2 regions of the Sphingomonas sp. M1-B02 genome follow, and region 2 is predicted to be linked to the other one. Evidence: predicted binding sites of a transcription regulator. Region 2 holds the regulator's gene; the other holds the start of a gene.
What was found. The regulator LexA, encoded in region 2, represses DNA repair genes until DNA is damaged. The targets are predictions, from matches to a motif close to GTTCCNCNCTTGTTCT.
Positions count from the first base shown of each region.

Region 1: a site for LexA is predicted at 1,850-1,865, ahead of OKW87_RS13345 (ImuA family protein). Genes of this name have one in related genera too.

Region 1 covers NZ_CP110679.1:2,782,632-2,791,287, reverse strand. Annotated here, with positions in the region: gene OKW87_RS13355 (alpha-ketoacid dehydrogenase subunit beta) at 1-367, opposite strand, end outside; gene OKW87_RS13350 (3-methyl-2-oxobutanoate dehydrogenase (2-methylpropanoyl-transferring) subunit alpha) at 403-1,668, opposite strand; gene OKW87_RS13345 (ImuA family protein) at 1,892-2,635, shown strand; gene OKW87_RS13340 (DUF6504 family protein) at 2,556-4,496, shown strand; gene OKW87_RS13335 (error-prone DNA polymerase) at 4,493-7,849, shown strand; gene OKW87_RS13330 (glycosyltransferase 87 family protein) at 7,827-8,656, opposite strand, start outside.
Region 2 covers NZ_CP110679.1:950,093-958,748, forward strand. Annotated here, with positions in the region: gene trpD (anthranilate phosphoribosyltransferase) at 1-632, shown strand, start outside; gene trpC (indole-3-glycerol phosphate synthase TrpC) at 629-1,438, shown strand; gene moaC (cyclic pyranopterin monophosphate synthase MoaC) at 1,581-2,036, shown strand; gene OKW87_RS04580 (DNA-3-methyladenine glycosylase I) at 2,307-2,864, opposite strand; gene OKW87_RS04585 (glutathione S-transferase family protein) at 2,918-3,571, shown strand; gene OKW87_RS04590 (PilZ domain-containing protein) at 3,658-4,611, shown strand; gene OKW87_RS04595 (molybdopterin molybdotransferase MoeA) at 4,654-5,835, shown strand; gene lexA (transcriptional repressor LexA) at 5,892-6,566, shown strand; gene bla (subclass B3 metallo-beta-lactamase) at 6,560-7,408, opposite strand; gene OKW87_RS04610 (ComEC/Rec2 family competence protein) at 7,405-8,656, opposite strand, start outside.

The DNA of each region.
Region 1 (8,656 bases), 1.8 Mb from region 2:
CGCCGAAGATGCCGCCGCCGAACGGCGAGCGGACGGTGATCGGGGCGATGAAGTCCGCCGCCGAGCGATAGCGCAGCCGCGCGGCCTCCGAGACCAGCTGGTCGAGCGCCGGATAGATATAATCGGCGAACTGGATTTCAGGGACCGGGCGCAGACCATAGGCCCCCATGCCGATCGCGACGCCGATGATCCCGATTTCGGTGATCGGCGTGTCGAACACCCGGGTCTTGCCGAACTTCGCCTGGAGGCCCGCAGTGGCGCGGAAGACGCCGCCGAAATAGCCGACATCCTCGCCCATCACGACGACATCGGAATCGCGCGCCATCATCACGTCCATCGCGGAGTTGATCGCCTGGATCATGTTCATGCGGGTGGTGGCGCCAGCCTCGTCCACGGCGGCGCTCATATCCCCGCGGCCTTGCGCTCGGCGATCATCTGTTCGCATTGCTCCTTGAGATGCCAGGGCATTTCCTCAAACACGCCTTCGAACATCGTGTCGAACGGTTGGTGCATGCCGTGGCCGAGGACGCCATTCTTCTCGGCTTCCTTCTGGGCGCGTTTCACTTCCTCGGCGAGCTCGAGATCCTGCGCGGCGTGGCGCGCCTCGTCCCACTCGCCGATCGCAATAAGGTGGTCCTTGAGCCGGCGGATCGGGTCGCCGAGCGGCCAGGCGTTGGGCTCGCCCGCCGACCGATAGGCCGAAGCATCGTCGGAAGTGGAATGGCCCTCGGCGCGATAGGTGAAATGCTCGATCAGCGTCGGGCCCTGGTTGGTGCGCGCACGCTCGGCCGCCCATTGCGTTGCCGCATAGACCGCCAGCGCATCATTGCCATCGATCCGCAGTCCGGCGATGCCATAGCCCACGGCGCGCGCGGCAAAGGTCGTCGCTTCGGCGCCGGCGAAGCCCGAGAAAGAGCTGATCGCCCATTGATTGTTGACGACGTTGAGGATGACCGGGGCGCGGTAGACGCTGGCGAAGGTGCAGGCCGAGTGGAAGTCGCCCTCGGCGGTAGAACCCTCGCCGCACCAGGTCGCGGCGATCCGGCTGTCGCCCTTGGCGGCGCTCGCCATCGCCCAGCCGACCGCTTGCGGATATTGCGTCGCGAGATTGCCCGAGATCGAGAAGAAGCCGTGATCCTTGGCCGAATACATGATCGGCAGCTGGCGGCCCTGGAGCGGATCGCCCCGGTTCGAATAGATCTGGTTCATCATCAGCACGAGGCTGTAGCCGCGGGTAAGCAGGATGCCCTGCTGGCGATAAGAGGGGAAACACATGTCGTCGCTGGCGAGCGCCATCGCCGCGGCGACCGACACCGCCTCCTCGCCGGTCGACTTCATGTAGAAGCTGGTCTTGCCCTGGCGCTGGGCGCGGAACATGCGCTCGTCGAAGGCGCGGGTGAGCGCCATGTTGCGGAGCATGCGGCGCTTGGCGTCTGCATCGAGCCGCGGGTCCCAGGGCCCCACCGCGCGGCCTTCGTCGTCGAGAACGCGGACCAGCGTATACGCCAGCTCGTGGAAGCTGTCGGCCGGGGCCGCAGTGTCGGGCCGACGCGCAGAGCCCGCGGGCGGCACGTCGACGTCGCTGAAGTCGGCCTCGTCGCCCGGGCGGAACTTGGGCTCGGGTACGTGCAGCGTGAGCGGCGGCAGGTTGGCGCGCGGGGCGTCCATTGTCTCTCCATCCAGGATCCGTGCTGGTTAGAACGCACGGAATCGCTTTCAGGCTCTTGTTATAAAATTTCAAAGCCGCTGTCGAGTAGGTCAGTAGGGCTGACCTTGATGCAGGGCGGATCATCGCATGGGACAGCGATGAAGAAGTAGGCACGTTACGCGGTTGACTCCGGAGGACATAAGAACAGAATAGGAACATTCTGCGTTCCCGAGTCGCCCGTCCATGCCCGATTCTGCTAAATTGGCCCAGCTTCGCGAGCAATTGCGCGCGATGGAGACCGGCGGCTTTCGCCGGCGGCCGGTGCTGCCGTTCGGGGTCGGGCCGCTCGATTCGAAGCTGGCCAATAGCGGGCTTCGACTCGATTCGCTCCACGAGATTGCCGGCGCCAGCGCCGACATCGCCGACGATTGCGCGGCGACTTTGTTCATGGCGGGAATCGCGGCGCGCGCCTGGGGTCCGGTGTTGTGGGTGGTGCGGCGGCGCGATCTGTTCGCGCCGGGCCTGTCGCAAGCCGGGCTCGATCCCAAGCGGCTGCTTTATGCCGAGGCGCGCGACGATGACGAACTGCTCGCAATCATGGAGGAGGGGCTGCGCCATCGCGGGCTGGGCGCGGTGATCGGCGAGGTCAAGCGGGTCGGCATGCCCGCGACCCGGCGGCTGCAACTGGCGGCGGAGGGCGGGCGGACGATCGCCTTGCTGCTCAAGCGCCATGCCCGCGAAGGCGTCGATCCGCTCGGCGCGCCCTCGGCGGCGATCACCCGCTGGCGAATCGCCTGCGCACCCTCGACCCCCTTGCCGGTGGCGGGCGTGGGGCGCGCGCGCTGGAAGCTCGATCTCGTCCGCCAGCGCGGCGGCGACTCCTTCAACCTCGAAGTGGAGGCCTGCGATGCATCGGGTCGCTGCGCTCTACCTGCCGATGTGGCCGCTCGACCGGCTGCGGCGGGCAGACGCGCGCACGCCGCCTGAGGCGGCGCCCCTATCGCTGGAGCCGCTCCAGGCGGCCGCCGCGGCCGAGCAGGAGAATGCCTGTTCGGCGCCGCGCGGCGGCGGCTGGCGCCCCGGCGCGCGCTGGGCACGGGGGGATGCTCCCGCGCACGTGCGACCCGCTCGGCATGAGGTGGGGCGACGCGAAGAGGCGGTGGGGCATCCCTTCCGGGCGATGCCGCCCGATGAGGGGGGGGCTCCCGCATTCCTCCCCGAGCTTGTCTCGGGGAGGGGGACCACGCGCAGCGTGGTGGAGGGGCCGCCAACGCCAGTCGGCGGACTTCGTCCGCCGCCCCTCCAATACGCGCTTCGCGAGCGGTCCCCCTCCCCGAGCAAGCTCGGGGAGGAATTGCTGGTCACCTCTATCCGCACCGGCAACCAGGTGCTGATCGCCGCCGCCAGCCCGGGCGCACAGGCGCTCGGCATCCGGCCGGGGATGGCGCTGACCCAGGCGCGAGCACAGGTGCCGGGGCTCGACATCCGTCCCGCCGATCCCGAGAGCGATCGCGCCGATCTGCACCGGCTCGCCGTGGCGCTGGCGCAGCGCTGGTCGCCGAGCGTGGCGATCGCCGACGATGCGACCTTGTTCCTCGACCTGAGCGGAGTCGCGCATCTGCACGGCGGCGAGGCGCCGATGGCGCGACGGCTGGTGCGGCTGCTCGCCCGAATGGGGGTGACCGCACGCGTAGCGATTGCCGACACCGCGGGTGCGGCATGGGCGCTTGCGCATTTCCGACCGGATGGCGAATGCGTTTGCCCCACCGGTGAGCACGCCCAGGCACTTTCGCCGTTGCCGATCGAAGCGCTGCGCATCGATCCCGCCGCGATCGAACTGCTCCACCGCCTGGGCGTAGAGCGCATCGCACAATTGCTGGCGATGCCGCGCGCGCCGCTAGTCCGGCGGTTCGGCGGCGGGCTGGTGGCGCGGCTCGAACAGGCGCTGGGCGGGCTTCCCGAGCCGCTCGATCCGGTGATCCCGCCCGAGCCGATCGCCATCGTCCAGCGTTTCGCCGAGCCGATCGCTACGCCCGAGGCCATCGAATATTGGTTGGGCCAGCTCGTCCCGCGCCTCGCCACCGCGCTCGAGCAAAAGGGGCTTGGCGCGCTGCGCATCGAGTTGATCGCCGATCGGATCGACGGCGTGCCGCAACGCATCCGAATCGGCCTCGCCCGGCCCAACCGCGATCCCGCGCATCTGCTGCGCTTGTTCACGCGGCGGATCGAGCAGGTCGAGCCCGGCTATGGCGTGGATGCGATCGCGCTGCATGTCCGTCGCAGCGGCTTGCTGGGGGCCGAGCCCTTCGTCGAGCGGCTCGACGAAGCGACCGCACCCGACCTTGCGCCTCTGGTCGATACGCTCGCCACCCGGATCGGAATTCAGGCGATGTGGCGCAGCCGCCCGGTGGAAAGCGACGTGCCCGAGCGATCGGTGGCGCGGATGCCGGTGCTCGATCCGCCCGAACGCGCGGCGCCGGCGCGCAAGCAGGACGATGTCCGCCAGCTCGATCGAAGCGCCCCGGTCGGCGTCTGGCATCCCGATTGGCCGCGGCCCGCGCGGCTGCTGCACCGACCCGAGCCGATCGATCATGTCATGGCGGAATTGCCCGATCATGCGCCGCTCCGCTTCAGCTGGCGGGGCCGGTTGCATCGCGTGGTCCGCTCCGAAGGGCCCGAGCGGATCCTCGGCGAATGGTGGCGGCACAATGCCGAACGCCATAGCGTGCGCGATTATTACCGGGTCGAAGACGAGCAGGGCCGCCGCTTCTGGCTGTTTCGCCGCGGCGATAGCGAGCGCGCCGAAACCGGCGATCTCAGCTGGTTCCTGCATGGCTGCTTCGGATGACCTATTCCGAGCTTCAGGTGACGACCCATTTCTCGTTCCTGCGCGGCGCATCGTCGCCCGAGGAATTGTTCGCCACCGCCGCGATGATGGGCATGCCCGCGCTCGGGATCGTCGATCGCAATTCTGTCGGCGGGGTCGTGCGCGCGCTGCACGCAACGCAGGAGATCAGGAAGCATCACGGCCTGAGCATCCGTTCGATCAGCGGCTGCCGGCTCGATCTGGTGTGCGGCGCATCGCTGCTCGTCTGGCCGCAGGACAAGGCGGCATGGTCCCGCCTCACCCGTCTGCTCACCCGCGGCAAGAGCCGCGCCGACGCGCAGAAGGGCGAGAAGGGACAATGCTATCTGCATTGGGAAGACGTCGCCGAACAGTGCGACGGGCTGGTCGCAGCATTGGTGCCCGGCCTCGCCGCGCTCGACGAGACCGATCTACGCTGGATGGCCGATCTGTTCGGTCGCGACGGCCATATCTGCATGACCCATTTTCGCCGTCCCGGCGATGCGATGCGGCTCCATGTCATCGATGCGGCCGGCCGCCGCTTCGGACTCAAGCCGTTGGCCACCGGCGATATCCTGTATCACCATCCCGAGCAGCGCATGCTGCAGGATGTGGTCACTGCAATCCGCAACAAGTGCACGATCGACGATCTGGGGTTTCGTCGCGAGCGCAGCGCCGACCGCTATCTGCATGCGCCTGCCGAAATGGCGCGCCGTTTCGCCGCCTACCCGCATGCCCTGCACGCGGCCGAGGCGATCGTGGAGCGCTGCGTCTTCGACTTGCGTGAACTGAACTATCAATATCCCGACGAGATCGTGATTTCCGGACGCAGCCCCCAGGCGGCGCTGGAGCGGCTGGCGCGCAATGCGCTCTCGATAATGTTCAAGGGTGCGCCTCCCCCTGCCTATTCCGACCTGCTCGAACGCGAGCTCGGGCTGGTCGCCCAGATGGACTATGCGCCTTATTTCCTCACCGTGAATTCGATCATGAGCTGGGCGCGCGCGCAGGGCATCCTGTGCCAGGGGCGCGGATCGGCGGCCAATTCGGTGATCTGCTTCGTGCTCGGCATCACTTCGATCGATCCGATCAAGCATCAATTGCTGTTCGAACGCTTCATTTCGCCCGAGCGCCGCGAACCGCCCGATATCGACGTCGATTTCGAGCATGAGCGCCGCGAGGAAGTGATCCAGTGGATCTACGCGACCTATGGCGAACAGCATGCCGCGCTGACCGCGGTGGTGAGCCGCTTCCGATCGCGCGGCGCGGTGCGCGAAGTCGGCAAGGCGCTCGGCCTGCCCGAGGATATGACGGCGGCGCTGGCCAGCCAGGTCTGGGGCTGGTCGAACGAAGGCGTGCCCGAAGAGCATGTCCGCGCGCTCAACCTCGACAGCGGCGATCGGCGGCTGGCGTTGACGCTCGAACTTTCCCGGGCGCTGATCGGCACGCCGCGGCACTTGTCGCAGCATCCCGGCGGGTTCGTGCTGACGCTCGACCGGATCGACGCTCTCGTCCCCGTCCAGCCGGCGGCGATGGTCGATCGCCGTGTCATCGAGTGGGAAAAGGTCGATATCGAGGAGCTCAAGTTCATGAAGGTCGATATTCTCGGCCTCGGCATGCTCGGCTGCATGCGGCGCAGCTTCGATCTGCTGCGCGCGCACAAGGGGGTGGACCTCACGCTGAGCAGCCCCGAACTGCAGGACGACGACGACCTTACCTTCGAGATGATCCGCCGCGCCGATACGCTCGGCGTCTTCCAGATCGAGAGCCGCGCGCAGATGTCGATGCTGCCGCGGATGAAGCCGGTGGATTTCTACGACATCGCCATCCAGGTCGCGATCGTCAGGCCCGGCCCGATCCAGGGGGATATGGTGCATCCCTATCTCAAGCGGCGCGAGATGCTGCGCGCCAACCCCAACGCAAAGATCGACTATCCCTCGCCTGCGCTCGAGGCGGTGCTCAAGAAGACGCTGGGCGTACCGCTGTTCCAGGAGCAGGCGATGCAAGTCGCGATCATCGGCGCGGGGTTCACCGGCGGCGAGGCCGACCAGCTGCGCCGCGCGATGGCGACCTTCAAGATGACCGGGGGTGTCGGCGAATTCGGTCCCAAGCTGATCTCGGGCATGCTAGCCAATGGCATCAGCCAGCAATTTGCCGAACGGCTGGTCGAGCAGATCAAGGGCTTCGGCAGCTATGGCTTCCCCGAAAGCCATGCCGCCAGCTTCGCCAAGATCGCCTATGCGTCGTCGTGGATGAAGTGCCGGCATCCGGACATCTTTTGCGCGGCGCTGCTCAATTCGCAGCCGATGGGCTTTTACGCGCCTGCGCAGATCGTCCGCGATGCGCGCGACCATGGCGTCGAGGTGCGGGCGGTGTGCATCAATGCCAGCCAATGGGATACGCTGATGGCTGCTGATGCGACGCCACGGCGGCCCGTGCGCGCCAAATTCTGCGGGTCTCCGGAGGATTGGCACAAGCTTCTGCCGCTGCGGCTGGGGATGCGGATCGTGCAGGGGCTGGCGCAGACCGATGCCGAGCAGATCCTGCACGCGCGCGACGCCGGCGGATCCTTCACCTCGATCGAGGATGTCTGGCGCCGTTCGGGCGTCAAACCTTCCGCGCTCGAGCGGCTGGCGCGCGCCGATGCGTTTCAGGCGCTGGGGCTCAACCGTCGCCAGGCATTGTGGGCGATCAAGGGATTGGGCCAGGCGCCGCTCGATCTGTTCTCCGCCGCCGATGCGCGTGAAGGCAGGACGGTGATCGAGTCGAAGGAAGCGCCCGTCGCGCTCGTGCCTCTGACCGCGGGGCGCGAAGTGGTGGAGGATTATCGCGCCACCCAGCTATCGCTGCGCGCGCATCCGCTCACCTTCCTGCGCGAGCGGCTCGACCGGCAGCGGATCACGCGCTGCGGCGATCTGGCGAACATGAAGGCTGGCGCGCGCGTCGAAGTCGCCGGGCTGATCCTGGTGCGGCAGCGGCCGGGCAGCGCCAAGGGCGTCGTGTTCGTGACGCTGGAGGACGAAACCGGCATCGCAAATGCCGTGTTGTGGGCGGACCGGTTCGAGGCGCATCGCCGCACGGTGATGTCGGCGACGATGCTGGCGATCCGGGGCCAGGTGCAGCGCGAAGGAATCGTGATCCATGTCGTCGCCGATGCGATCACCGATCTGACGCACCTGCTGCGCGAAGTCGGTCAGCTCGATCTGCCGCGGATGACGATGCCCGGCGACGGCGCGACGCATGGCGGCACGATCGATCCACGCGATCGCAAGGTCGGCTGGCCCAAGCAGCGCGCCGCCGAAGCCTGGCGGCCGCGCAACGAAGACTCGATCCCGATCAAGTCGCGCGATTTTCACTAGCTGGACTAGGGGTGTTAGCAAGGTCCGCGACCCATTCCGGCGGATCGAGCCTGACGCAGTCCGCAATCAGCCAGAGCATCGCGAAGCCACGCACCCCCGCCGCGATGGCGATATGGACATGCGTCGTCGCGGGCCAGGCATGTTCGAGCCCCGCAAACCACCAGAATTCCGCGAAGAAGGCCGTCACCGCGCCCACCAGATAGAGCGCCACCGGCCACAGACGCGGCGCCGCCATCAGCAGCAACGGATAGAGCCACAGGTCGAACTGCGGCGAATAGACCTTGTTGGTGAGCATGAACCAGGCGAGCGCCGGGATAAACAATATCCACAAATGGGTCCGGTGGCGACGCCAGCCGAAGCCGATTATCGCTGCAAAGCCGCCGAGGAACAGCAGCGCGGCATATCGATTGCGGTCCTCGATCCAGGTGAACCACCAGCCCTGATTTGCCAATATGTCCCACGTCGCGGCGACGGTGCCCTGCCGCTCCTGCGAGAAACGATAGAATTCGTTCCAATTCTCCGGCGCGAGCAAGGCGACGGGCAGATTGACCAGCGACCAGGCGCCGATTGCCGCCGCCGACAACGCCGCGGCGCGGAGCAGACGCCGAGGCCAGGGCCGATCGTCGCCAAACAGCGCGCTGAGCCCGATCAGCGGAAGCGCGAGCACGGGGAACAGCTTTGCCGCGGCGCCGAGGCCGGCCATCGCTGCGGCCGGAACCAGCCTGCCGTTGCGCGCGAGCAGCATTGCGCCGACCGCGAAGGCCACCGCCGCAAGATCCCAATTATGCCCGAGATACAAAACGAGCG
Region 2 (8,656 bases):
TCGAGGCGCTGGGCCTCAATCTCGATCGCGCCGGCGCGCGCGCCGAGGAATCGCTGCACGAACTCGGCATCGCCTTCCTCTTCGCGCAGCACCACCACCCGGCATTGGCGCGCCTCGCCCCCATCCGCCGCCGCATCGGCCGTCGGACGATCTTCAACCTGATGGGCCCGCTCGCAAACCCGGCGCACGTCACCCGCCAGCTGATCGGCATCGCCCGCCCCGATTATGCCAACATTTATGCCGAAGCGCTCGAGCAGCTCGGTAGCGACGCTGCCGCGGTGATCGCCGGCGAGGAAGGCCTCGACGAACTCTCCACCGCCGGCGCCAGCATCGCGGTCAATGTCGGCAGCGCCTGCCTCCCGACGCGCATCGTCCCTGAGGATGCCGGCCTCCCCCGCCACCCGCTAAGCGCGATCCGCGGCGGCGACCCCCAGCATAACGCCGTGGCGCTCCGTCGCCTGCTCAAGGGCGAGCAGGGCGCCTATCGCGACGCCGTCCTCCTCAATGCCGCCGCTGCGCTGATGGTCGCCGGCCAGGCCGACAGCCTGCCCGAAGGCGCCGAGAATGCAGCCGAAGCGATCGACGCGGGGCTTGCCAACACGCTGCTCGACTGCTGGATCGCCTTCGCATGACCATCCTCGATCGCATCCTCGAGACCAAGCGCGCCGAAGTCGCCGAGCGGAAGCGCCGCGGCCTGGCAATGCCGGGCTATGCCCACGAATATATTGCCGAAGGCTTCGCCATCCCCGAATGCGAGCCGCCCCGCGGCTTCAAGGCCGCGCTCGAAGCCAAGGCGGCGGCGGGCGGCTACGGCCTGATCGCCGAGATCAAGAAGGCTAGTCCCTCCAAGGGCCTGATCCGCCCTGATTTCGATCCCCCCGCCCATGCCCGCGCTTATCAGGCCGGCGGCGCCGCATGCCTCTCGGTGCTCACCGACCGGGAATATTTCCAGGGCCATGAAGATTATCTAATCGCCGCCCGCGCCGCCTGCACGCTGCCGGTGCTCCGCAAGGATTTCATGGTCGACCCCTGGCAGGTCCGGGAATCGCGCGGCATCGGCGCCGACGCGATCCTGATCATCGTGGCGGCGCTCGACGATGCGCAGATGGCCGAAATCGAATCCGCGGCGCTCGAACTCGGGATGGACGTACTGGTCGAGGTGCACGACGCGCACGAACTCGAACGCGCGCTCCGTCTCCATTCGCGGCTGATCGGGGTAAACAATCGTAATCTCAAGACCTTCGAAGTCGATCTTCAGAAGACCTATGAACTTGTGCGGCTGGCCCCGCCGAGCGTGACCTTCGTCGCCGAATCCGGCCTCACCACCCGCGCCGACCTCGACGCGATGGCCGGGCACGGCATCCGCTGCTTCCTGATCGGCGAGGCGCTGATGCGCCAGGACGATATCGAAGCCGCGACGCGGGAGTTGGTGGCTTGAGGGGGGTATTGCCTTCACTGTCCCTCTCCCTTTGGGAGAGGGAAGGAGGTCCGAAGGCGGGGGAGGGTGAGGACAATCTCGCGCTTCCTGCTGCTGCCCTCACCCTTCCCACCGCTTCCCTCTCCCAACGGGAGAGGGAGTCATGACCCTCACCCATATCGACGCAACCGGCGCCGCGCACATGGTGGACATCGCCGGCAAGCCCGTCACCGCCCGCGAAGCCGTGGCCACCGGCCGCATCACCATGTCCGCGGAAGCCGCCGCCGCGATCCGGCAAGGCGCGGCAAAGAAAGGCGACGTCCTCGCCACCGCGCGCATCGCCGGCATCATGGCCGCCAAGAAGACCGCCGAGCTGATCCCGCTCTGCCACCCGCTCCCCCTCACTCGGGTCGCGATCGACCTCGCCCCCGACGAGACCGGCGTCACCGTCACCGCCACCGCCGCCACCGAAGGCAAGACCGGCGTCGAAATGGAAGCCCTAACTGCCGCCAGCGTCGCGTTGCTGGCGGTCTACGACATGGCCAAGGCGATCGACAAAGCCATGGTGATCGACGGCGTCCGGCTGCTTTCCAAGACCGGCGGCAAATCAGGGGATTAAGGCTTAAACTCCTTCTCCCCTTGTGGGAGAAGATCATCAGGTGAACAGCGCCCCGCGCTGTTCAGGCCATGCTGGGAGCATGGCCGACCTGATGATGGGCCCGCTCGCGAAGCGAGTGGGAAGGATGAGGGGGACTGAGTCTCACTCCCCCTCACCCTTCCGCCGACTTCGTCGGCTCCCTCCCGCATCGGGTAAACAGCGCCCCGCGCTGTTTAGATCATGCTGGGGGCATGACCGACCCGATGCGCCCACAAGGGGAGAGGGAAAGCCTTAAACCTCCCCCCGCCGAAAACAGTCCGGCGCATGGTCGTTCACCATCCCCACCGCCTGCATCCAGGCATAAACGATCACCGGCCCGACGAACTTGAACCCCCGCGCCTTCAACGCCTTCGACATCGCTTCGGAAACCGGCGTGCTGGCCGGCACATGGACCCCGTCATTGACCTGCGGCACGCCCCCCGCCAGCCCCCAGACCCAGTCCGAGAAATTCTCCCCCGCCGCCTCCATCGCGCAATAGATCCGCGCCGCGCCGATTGTCGCCTCGATCTTCGCCCGCGCCCGGATGATCCCGGCATCGCCCATCAGCCGCTCGACATCCTCTGCGCCGAACGCAGCCACCTGCGCCGGATCGAACTTGGCAAAGGCGCGGCGAAACCCCTCGCGCCGGTGCAGGATCGTCCGCCACGAAAGCCCCGCCTGGAAGCCCTCGAGCATCAGCATCTCCCACAGCATCCGCGAATCGCGCACCGGCACGCCCCATTCGGCATCGTGATAGGCCTCCATCACCGGATCGCCCTGCGCCCAGCCGCACCGCACCAGCTCCGTCATTCCGCGCCTCCCGTCTCGACACCTGCAGCTTCGCGCAATAGCATGGCGAAACCATGCTCCAGCTCTTCGCCCATCCCTTCTCCTCTTACTGCCAGAAGGTGCTGATCGCGCTCTACGAGAATCATACGGTCTTCGAACTCCGCATGCTCGATGGCGCGCACGAGGCGAATTGCGCCGAACTCGCGGCGCGCTGGCCCCTGCGCAAATTCCCGATCCTGGTCGACGGCGATCGCACGATCCTCGAGACCAGCACGATCATCGAGCATCTCCAGCTCCACCATCCGGGTGCCAGGCCGATGATCCCGGCCGATCCCGATGCCGCGATCGACGTGCGGATGATGGACCGCATCTTCGACAATTATGTGATGCATGCGATGCAGGGGCCTGTGTTCGATAGCCTGCGCCCGGAGGCGGATCGCTATCCCCGCGCCATGGCCGATGCCGTCGCCGCGCTTGACACCGTCTATGCCTGGCTCGACGCCCGCATGGCAGGGCGCGAATGGGCCGCGGGCGCGTTCAGCCTCGCCGATTGCGCCGCCGCGCCGTCGCTTTTCTACGCCGACTGGGTCCATCCGATCGCCGAGCAATGGACGAACCTCATAGCCTATCGCGCGCGGCTGCTGTCCCGCCCCAGCGTGGCCCGCGCCGTCGACGAGGGGCGGCCCTATCGCCACTTCTTCCCGCTCGGCGCGCCCGACCGCGATTAGGGTTTCCGCAACCTCGTCGCTTAACCCCACCTTCAACGGCGGCCGCTAGCGTCGCAGCGGGGCCCTTGGGGGCGGAACAGGCTTTGATGACGCAACCACTCAGGTCGGCAACGATATTCTCGCTGGCGGCCGATCCTCCTCGCGCGCTGCTCGATCGCGCCGAACCGCATGCCGAACTCGATTCGGCGTGCCTGGTCGGCGCGGAAATGAGGCTGCCCTGCGCGCTGCAGAAGCTCAGCGCCGCCGGCGCCACGCTCGCGATCGAGGCGGAACTGCAACAGCATGAGGAGATGCATCTCGAGCTCGCCAACGGCCAGAGCCTCGCCGGCAAGGTCGATTGGTGCGCCGATGGCGAGGCGGGCTTCCTGTTCGACGCGCCGATCGACGTGATCGGTACGCTCGCGCGCAACCTCGTCAACCTGCCCGACGAACGACGGACGATGCCGCGTGTCGAAATCCACCAGACTATCTTCGTCCGCGCGGGCGCCCAGGTCGAGCTCGCGCGCACCCGCAACATCTCCCAGGGCGGCGTGGGCATCGATACCCGCCTCGCGCTCTCGCGCGACGACAAGATCGAGGTCACCTTCGATGGTCTGCGTCCACTCGAGGGAGTGATCCGCTGGATCCAGGACGGTCAGGCCGGCGTGGAATTCGAGGAAGGTCTAGGCTGGCAGACGCTTATGCCCTGGCTGCGCAACGTCCAGCGCATCCGCCCCGCCCCCGCACCGCCACCGATCGGCAGCGAGCCGGCCAGCATGATCCCCGACAAGCATGCCATCCCGGTCAATTCTCCTGCCAGCATCCGCGAAGGCGCACGCTGGTGGAACGCCCGCGTCCGCGCGCTCACCACCCATCTCATAGAGCTGGAGACCCAGGCCTCGGTGCTCCCCGGCGCCCAGCTGTGGATTTCGCTGCCCGAAATCGGCGGCGGACCGGCCAGCGTGGTCGAAGCCGGGCACGGTCGCATCCTCTGCGAATTCCGCCTGCCGCTGCGCCCGCGCGAGCTGGGCCTGCTCACCGGCGGCCGCCTGACCCCTTGAGGGCCTTGCGCCGGGGCACCCTGTGGCCCCAAGGCTGCACCCATGGCTTTGCTCCCCGTCGAAGAAGCGCAATCCAGGCTCCTGGCGCTGGGCGCCCCGCTCGAGGCTGAACGCGTCGCGCTTTCCCAGGCAGCCGGCCGCTGGGCGGCTGAGGACGTCATCGCCCTGCGCACCCAGCCCAGCGCCGACCTTTCGGCGATGGACGGCTATGCGATCCGATTCGCCGACATGCCCGGCCCCTGGACCGTGATCGGCGAGAGTGCCGCGGGGCGCGCCTTTGCTGGTATCGTGGCGTCGGGCCAGGCCACCCGTATCTTTACCGGCGCGCCGCTGCCCGCGGGGTCGGACACCGTCCTGATCCAGGAAGAGGCATCGCGCGAGGGCGAGGCGCTCGCGCTCGCCGGCGAAGGCCCGGCACGGCTTGGCCGCAACGTTCGCCGCCGCGGGCTCGACTTCGCCGAGGGCGACCCGCTGATCCGCGCCGGTGAGCGTCTCACCCCCGCGCGTCTCGCCGTCGCCGGTTCCGCCGGCCACGGCAGGGTGCTGGTTCGCCGCAGGGTCCGTGTCGCGATCGCCGCCACCGGCGACGAACTCGTACCCCCCGGCGCACCCGTTGCCGACGCCCAATTGCCCGAGACCAATCGGCTGATGCTCGCAGCCCAGCTCGCCGACCTGCCGGTCGAAATTCTCGATCTCGGCATTCTTCCGGACAAAGCCGACGCGCTGGAGGCCGCTTTCCGGGCCGTCCGTGCCGATCTGCTCGTCACCAGCGGCGGCGCCTCGGTCGGCGATCACGATCTCGTCCGCCCCGCCCTCGAAGCCGCCGGCGGCGCGGTCCACTTCTGGCGCGTCGCACTCCGCCCGGGCAAGCCGATGATGGCGGGCAGGCTCGGAAAGACGCTCGTCGTCGGCCTCCCCGGCAACCCCGTCTCGGCCTTCGTCACCACCCTTTTGTTCGTGCGCCCTTTGGTCGCCCTTCTCTCCGGCGCCGCCGATCCGCTGCCGCGCACCCGCGCGACGCCGCTCGGCGAGCCCCTCCCGGCCAACGATCACCGCACCGATTACCTCCGCGCCGAACTGCGCGACGGCCGCGCCTTCGCCTCGACGATCCAGGACAGTTCGATGCTCCGCACCCTCGCGCGCGCCCGGTGCCTCATTCTGCGTCCGCCGCATGCTCCGGCCGCGAATCCCGGCGACTCGGTGCAAATCCTCGACATCGCTTGACATGGGCGCGGAACATTGCATAAACGTTCCCAGTCTGTTCTGGACGGAGGAACCGCATGCTTACGCGCAAGCAGCACGAGCTGATCTGCTTCATCAACGATCGTCTGAACGAGACCGGCGTGTCGCCCTCGTTCGAGGAGATGAAGGAGGCGCTCGATCTCAAGTCCAAGTCGGGCGTGCACCGCCTGATCAGCGCACTCGAGGAACGTGAGTTCATCCGTCGCCTGCCCAATCGCGCCCGCGCACTCGAAGTGCTGCGCATGCCCGAGCGCGGCGACGCCAAGGTCGCCACTCCGGCCAAGGCTGACAAATCCACGCCACGTCCGTCGTCCTTGCCGTCGCCCGCCAACGATGTGGTCGAGATTCCGCTGCACGGCCGGATCGCCGCGGGCACCCCGATCGAGGCGCTCGAAGGCTCGACGATGCTCCCCGTCCCCGCCGCTCTGCTCGGTTCGGGCGAACATTATGCGCTCGAAGTCGCCGGCGATTCGATGGTCGAGGCCGGCATCTTCGATGGCGATTTCGCGCTCATCCGCCGCACCGACGTCGCCCGCGACGGCGAGATCGTCGTGGCGTTGATCGACGATTCGGAAGCGACGCTCAAATATTTCCGCAAGGAAGGCGCGATGGTCCGGCTCGATCCGGCCAACCGCAGCTACGACGCCCAGCGCTATCGCCCCGATCAGATCCGCGTCCAGGGCAAGCTCGCCGGGCTGCTCCGCCGCTACTGAGCCGCGGCGAGCTCGGCCTCGAACGCCGTCTCCGCCGCGGCGATGCGCCGGGGCAGTTCGGTCGGGTCGACAAAGGCATTTGCATTGCCCGCTTCCTGCCTGGCCCGCTTCGTAGCCATGTCGAATGCGGCGGGGTGAAATGCCAGGAAGATGTCGGCCTGCAGGGTCCGCAGTTTGGCAAAGGTCGCGCTGAAATCGCTGGCCGCCGCGTCATAGCCCTTGCCGGGCGTCAGCGGCTGGCCCGCGACCGTGATGCTGCAGGCAAACAGCAGGTTCAGCGTGTCTGCGCCTGCCGGGACCGATGTCGTCCAGCTCGTGCAACCCTTGGTGTGCCCCGGGGTCAGCCGCGTGGTCAGCCTGTTCCCGCCCAAAGCGATCACCTCGCCATCGGCGATCACCTTGTCGACCTTCACCGGCGCGACTCGCTCCTGCTCGGGCCGATAGTCCATCCACCCCGCCTCCAGCGCCGGCCGGTCCGCGGCGCTGGCATAGAGTTTGGCGCCGGTCCGCCGCTTCAGTGCGGCAAGCCCGCCGCTATGGTCCCAATGGGCATGGTTGATCAGCAATATCTTCACGTCGCGCAGCTTGAATCCGAGCGTCTCGATATTCGCCGCGATCTGCGGCACGCTCTCCGCCATCGCCCCGTCGATCAGGATATGCCCGCGCGGCGAAGTGATCAGGAACGCCGACAGCCCCGCCGTCCCGACATAATAGACGTCGCCGACGATCCGGAACGGCGCCATCGGCTGGTTCCACTCGGCCTTGATCTTCGCCCAGTCGTCCTGCGCCGCCGCCGGCCCCGCCAGCGCCGCCCCCAGCAGCAATGCCATCGATCGCATCATCGTCGCTCTCCCGTTCGGGGCTGAAATGGCGGCTGCACGGTAAGCGGGTCAACCCAGGGATGCGATCCGCCGCTGCGCACGGTGCGCACCTCCCCGCTCGCAAAGGCGATCGCCACGCCCCCTGTCCTGGCCAGCGTCTCCCGATCGAGCTTGAGCCAGCGCGGCGTGCAGCCCGGCGGCAACCGCCGCTCGCTCACCACCACGTCGACCAATCGGCACAAGGCGATCATCTCGGCCCAGGGCACCAGATACGCGCTCCGCGTCGCCGCCACCCGCCAGCGTCGCGCGCCCGATCGCACCTCGACCAGGCACAGATCACGGCTGCACCGCGCATCGGGCTGCTCGGCAAGCTCGGCCAATTGGTCCTCGGCGCCGCTATTCTCGCTCAGCATCGAGCGCGTATAGTCCCCCGCCCGCTCGCGCAGCAGCGCCATCCCGCCCCCGGCCACCCGGATCGCCAGATGCCGCCCGTCCCCCGTCACCAGCAGGTCCGGCGGTGGCGTCAGCATCGCCCAGACCAGGCCGATGGTCGCCGGCGCGACGCCCGCCCAGCGAACCCGCGTCCGCCAAAGCGCCACCCAAAGCCCGCCGCCGACCAGCAGCGCATAGGCGCCGCCCGGCATCGCCGGCAGCGCCGCGACGGCCCCCGGCGCCGAAGCGGTGGTGTGCGCCAACCACAGCAACAGATCGAGCGCCCGCGCCGTAAGCCACCAGACCGGCGCACCGAACCCCACTAGGTCGAGCGTCAAGGCGAGCGCCTCGAGCGGCATGATCACGAACGTCGTCAGCGGGATCGCAACGATATTGGCCAGCGCCCCATACAGCCCGGCCTGGTGAAAGTGGAACAAGGCGATCGGCATCAGCGCGAGCTCGACCGCCACCCCCGTCAGCAGCAGCGACCCGAGTCCGCGCAACAGCCGCCGCCCGAATCCGTCCCCCTCCTGCCGCGCGAACCAGCCCCGGACCCGCGGGCTCTCATGCAGCGCGACGATAGCCGTCACCGCGGCGAAGCTAAGCTGGAAGCTCGGTCCCGCCAGCGCCTCGGGCCATAGCAGCAACACCAGAAGCGCCCCCGCCGCCACCAGCCGCAAGGTGATCGCCTCGCGTCCCAGGCTGAGCGCCAGCAGCACCAGCAGCGCCGCCACGCAGGATCGGATCGTCGGCACCTCGGCGCCGGTCAGCAGCGTATAGCCCACCGCCGCCAGCGCTCCCGCCCCAGCAGCCACCAGCGGCAGCCGCCAGCGCAGC